One region of the Sphingomonas sp. R86521 genome, then DNA from elsewhere that is predicted to be linked to it. Evidence: riboswitches for the same ligand, from Rfam matches in the RefSeq annotation. Region 1 holds a riboswitch; the other holds the start of a gene.

Evidence for each region. A riboswitch is a leader RNA that binds a small molecule or an ion and turns the genes downstream of it on or off. The one in region 1 is predicted to bind thiamine pyrophosphate.
Region 2: another riboswitch for thiamine pyrophosphate. It lies ahead of SJY20_RS10755 (TonB-dependent receptor); the one in region 1 lies ahead of thiC (phosphomethylpyrimidine synthase ThiC).

Annotation. Positions count from the first base shown of each region.
Region 1 is NZ_JAXHBY010000001.1:3,539,323-3,541,713, reverse strand. It holds gene SJY20_RS16330 (ferritin-like domain-containing protein) at 1-348, shown strand, start outside; gene SJY20_RS16325 (ferritin-like domain-containing protein) at 370-1,380, shown strand; TPP riboswitch at 1,465-1,586, shown strand; gene thiC (phosphomethylpyrimidine synthase ThiC) at 1,621-2,391, shown strand, end outside.
Region 2 is NZ_JAXHBY010000001.1:2,323,953-2,326,343, forward strand. It holds gene SJY20_RS10755 (TonB-dependent receptor) at 1-1,381, opposite strand, end outside; TPP riboswitch at 1,444-1,553, opposite strand; gene SJY20_RS10760 (SDR family oxidoreductase) at 1,785-2,391, opposite strand, start outside.

The sequences.
Region 1 (2,391 bases):
GCGATCGTCCGCACCGTGCTGTACCGCAAGGGCATGGGCACGCCGGCGTTCGGCACCACGGCCGCGGTTGCCGCACAGCCGGCGCTGCTCACCAGCGCCGACAAGATCTCGGACGCGCGCGATTCGCTCGATGGCACGACCGATCTGGACCAGGGCATCTCGCCGATCACCACCGGCACGGGCCTCCAGTCGAACATCGTGCCGCTCGATCCGAGCGGTCTCGCCTACAGCCGCAGCGCGGCGCAGGTGCTGAACATCGTCTATCTCAACAAGGCGGCGGTTACCCTGGGCGGATTCTTCCCGGCGGGCGTCAATGGCAGCATCAAGACCAGCGCGAACAACGCCTGATCCGAGCAGAGGACAAGTAAGATGATCCAGAACAATCTGATGCTCGAGATCCTCGAGCGTTCCGACGAGCGTCGCAATGCCCGCCGCAAGTTCATGAAGTTCGCTGGCGGCGGCATCGCCGCTACTGCGGGCATGTCGCTGCTGTCTGCATGCGGACAGGACGACGGCGAGAACCTGCCGACGCCGACCCCGACGCCGACCGCGACTGCGCCGGTTCAGACCGACGTCGACGTGCTGAACTTCGCACTGAACCTCGAATATCTCGAGGCGACGTTCTACTCCTACGCAGCGTTCGGCGCGCCGCTTTCGCCAGCTGTCACCAACGGCGTCGGTACCGCGGGTACCGTCACCGGCGGTCGTGCGGTGAACTTCACCGATCCCGTCGTGCAGCAATATGCGCGTGAGATCGCCGGCGACGAAGTCGCGCACGTCAACTTCCTGCGCAACGCACTGGGCAGCGCAGCGGTCGCTCTTCCGGCCCTCAACATCGATGGCGGCGCAAACGGCGCCTTCACCGCGGCAGCACGCGCTGCCGGGCTGGTCCCCGCAACCGGCACCTTCGATGCCTACGCGAGCGACGAGAACTTCCTGCTCGCAGCGTTCATCTTCGAGGACGTCGGCGTCACCGCGTACAAGGGTGGTGCCGCACTGCTGACCAGCAAGGTCTATCTCGAAGCGGCAGCGGGCCTTCTCGCGGCCGAGGCCTATCACGCCGGCCTGATCCGCACCGTCCTGTACGCAAAGGGTGTCCAGACCCCGTCGCTGCGGACCTCGGCGGATGCGATCTCGAACGCCCGCGATTCGCTCGATGGCGCATCCGACCTCGACCAGGGCATCACCGGAACGGGCACCGGCCTGACCGGCACGTCCAACATCGTGCCGACCGACGCCAGCGGCATCGCGTTCAGCCGGACGGTCGCTCAGGTGCACAACATCGCCTACCTGACCAACACCGCCAAGATCGGCGGCGGGTTCTTCCCGTCGGGCACCAACAACCGCACCGACGCCCTGCGGACCAGCGGCGCGAACTGATCCTTCGCCTTGCTTAAAAAGGGCCGTACCGGGCAACCGGTGCGGCCTTTTTCATTTGTAGTGCTGCGCCTTGCGCCTATGCTCGCTTCATCCCCGGGGGGCTGCTTCGTCGCAGCTGAGAGGAAGGCCGCAGCCTTCGACCCGCTGAACCTGATCCGGCCCCATGTACTGGGCTTACCGGCGTAGGGAGGGAGCGGTGTCCGCCCGGAGCCCGTTTTCTCCCATAGATGGAGAACAGACGTGGCCGACATCGAAAGCATCATCGAGCGCACCCCGACCCCGCAGCCGGCGGCTCAATCCTCAATCGGCGTCACCACCGGCCCGATCCGCGGATCGCGCAAAATCCACGTCGCGGTGCCCGGCAGCCCGGACGTCCGCGTCGCGATGCGCGAGATCGTGCTCGACCCATTGTGCAGCGAACCCCCGTTGCGCGTCTACGACACCAGCGGCCCCTACACCGATCCCCGCGCGACGATCGACATCGACGCCGGCCTGCCGCCGATCCGCAGCGGCTGGATCGCCGCACGCGGCGACGTCGAGAGCTACGAACCCCGCGAAATCCGCCCCGAGGACAATGGCCAGCTCGGTCCCGACCGTTCGGGCGGCGTCCCCCAATTCCCCGGCGCCCACCGCCGTCCCTTACGCGCCAAGCCCGGCCTCAACCTCAGCCAGATGCACTACGCGCGCCGCGGCATCATCACGCCCGAGATGGAATACGTCGCCACCCGAGAGAACCTCGGCCGCGCAATGCTCAAGGACTACAAGCGCGACGGCGAGAGCTTCGGCGCGTCGATCCCGGACTACGTCACCCCCGAATTCGTCCGCGACGAAATCGCCCGCGGCCGCGCAATCATTCCCAACAACGTCAACCACCCCGAATCCGAACCGATGGCGATAGGCCGCAACTTCCTGGTCAAGATCAACGCCAACATCGGCAACTCCGCGGTCGCCAGCAACGTCGCCGCCGAAGTCGACAAGCTCGTCTGGTCGATCCGCTGGGGCGCGGACACG
Region 2 (2,391 bases), 1.2 Mb from region 1:
CATCGACACCCTTGAACCCGACATCGACCGCAAATCGCGGCGTCACCGCGATCTGGTCGGCGATGAAGAACGCCTTGGTGATGGTGACGGTGCGCTGGTTCTCATAGGCGAGAAGGCGGCCGTCGGCGGTGCGGATCGCCTTGGCACGGTAGCCCCAGCGGTCGATCGGCTCGCCGTCCGCGCCGATGGACGTGTAGGATTGCGTGACGCGGTCGGTGCCGCGATCGAACCACAGGCCGGCGGTGATGCGGTGCGCGCCCGCCTGATAGGTCAGCTTGGTGACGTTGCCCGCGCGGGCCTGGTCGCCGGTGTAATTGCCCAAGACCGTCGCGACCCCATCGACGGCGCCCGGCAACGCAATCGGGCCGAGCGCTTCGGTGCCGAGGTAATTGCCCGTCGTAGCGAGCTCGGTACCGTACGGCGAGTTGCCATAGCCGAACTGGAGATAGCTCGTGCTGTCGAGCGCGAGCCGATCGCCGAGCTTCAGGTGGACCGGCGCCGACGCGTACAGGTTGCGGAACGGCGCGCGATACAGCCGCCAGTAGTTCGTGTTCCCGGGGGTGTACTGTGCATTGTAGTTGAAGTTCCGCCCCTCCGCCTTCCAGTCGGCGAGTGTCGGGCTGGGATAGCTCGAGCTGTTGGCGTCGTTGAACGACAGCGCGAGGCTGGCACGGTTACCGTCGCCCCATTCGTTCAGCAGCTTGGCGTCGACATGCTGGCGCGTATCATACCCCGCGCCCCGCCAATTGTCGGCACGGGTGTTCGAGTAGGAGAGAAACGCCTTCAGCCCGGTCTTGCCGATCGTGCCGCTATCCACCCGCACGAAGGCGCGCCGTGCGGCGTAGGATCCAAGCGACAGGTCCACCAGCGCCCCTGCCCGCGCGCGCGGATCGTCGAGCGAAAGCGACAGCAACCCGCCCGCTCCGACTACGGTCGGCGCGTCGATGTCCACGCCGCCCGGCGCAAGCGCGATCTGCTTCAGATTCTCGGGATCGGCGAACTGCGAGGGATAGGCGTAGTAATAGCCGATGTCGTTCTGCGGCGCCCCCTCCATCAGCACGCCGATCTCGTCCTGCCCAAGCCCGCGCAACGTCAGGCTCGAACTCGTCGAGAGGCCGTAAGGATCGCTCGACGACACGTTTGCCCCGGGCAACAGGTTCACGAGTTGGAACGCATTGAGCGTCGGTGCCTGCTTGACGATGAAATCGCCTGAGATCGCGCTTACCGCATTGGGAACGGTCTGATCGGGCAACAGCCCCTCGGGGTCGCGGTGACCGACCACCCGGATGTCCGTATTCTGGTCGTCGGCGTCTTGCGCCCAGGCGGCGCCAGGCATCGCCAACAGCCCCGCCGCCAGCGCCAACGCGCTGCGCCTCAACATCACTTCATAACACGGGATCACAGCCGGCATCGTCTCGGGTCCACTCCACACGGAGGGACGACGGACGCGCCGCCAACCCTCCCTACGCCGGTATCAACCGGATCAGGTTCAGCGGGTCATGGGCTGCGGCCCACCTCTCAGCCGCGCATCAGCGGCCCCCCGGGGATGGCGCCGTCTAGGCTGTTCGGTCGCGTGTGGAAACTTTTATCGGCGCTATAAATCGCGACTTAGAAGTCGCCATTCGCGAAAGTTCAGACACTACCCGAACGGACATCCCTTCGCCTCGGTAGCGCGTAGGCATCACCACTCGAATTGGCATCGACGATCCCGTCATCTCGGAAAACGGCGTACGTCGTCGCTCGCCGGCTCGGCACGCCAGCGAGCGATGGCCGTTGATCAAGCCTTAGAGCGCCGAAAAATCCGTCGCGGCGAGGTCCGTGAGCAGGTCAGGACCCGTCGGTTGCCATCCAAGGCGCGCGCGCGTCCAGGCATTGGATGCGGTCATGTCTAGACCTGCGAACGGTGCCATCCAGCCGAAATAGCGCTGGACCTCGTCGGCTGCGACCGAGCGGACGGGCAGCCCGGTTCCCTTTCCGATCGCCTCGGCGATGGCGCGTGCGGTGACGCCCTCTTCGACCGAGGCGTGGTAACGCGCGCCCGGCTCCCCGTTCTCCAATGCCAGTACGTAAAGCCTTGCCACGTCGCTGACGTGCGCTGCGGCCCAGCGTGTGTGCCCCTCGCCGAGATACGCTACCGCGCCCGCACGACGCGCCTCCGCTATCAGCGGGGTGATCAGCCCGGCCTTGGTAGTGTCGTGCACCTGCGGCAGTCTGATGGTGCGCACGTCGATGCGGCGTGCAATCAACGCCGCACCCGCGAGTTCGGTCGCGATGCGCGGGTTGGCATGGCGCGGGTTGAGCACGTCCTCGGTCGCCGGGCCGCCGTTGAGCGGCGTACCGATGCCGACGCCCGATGTGATCAGGATAGGCTTCCGGGTTCCCGCGAGCGCG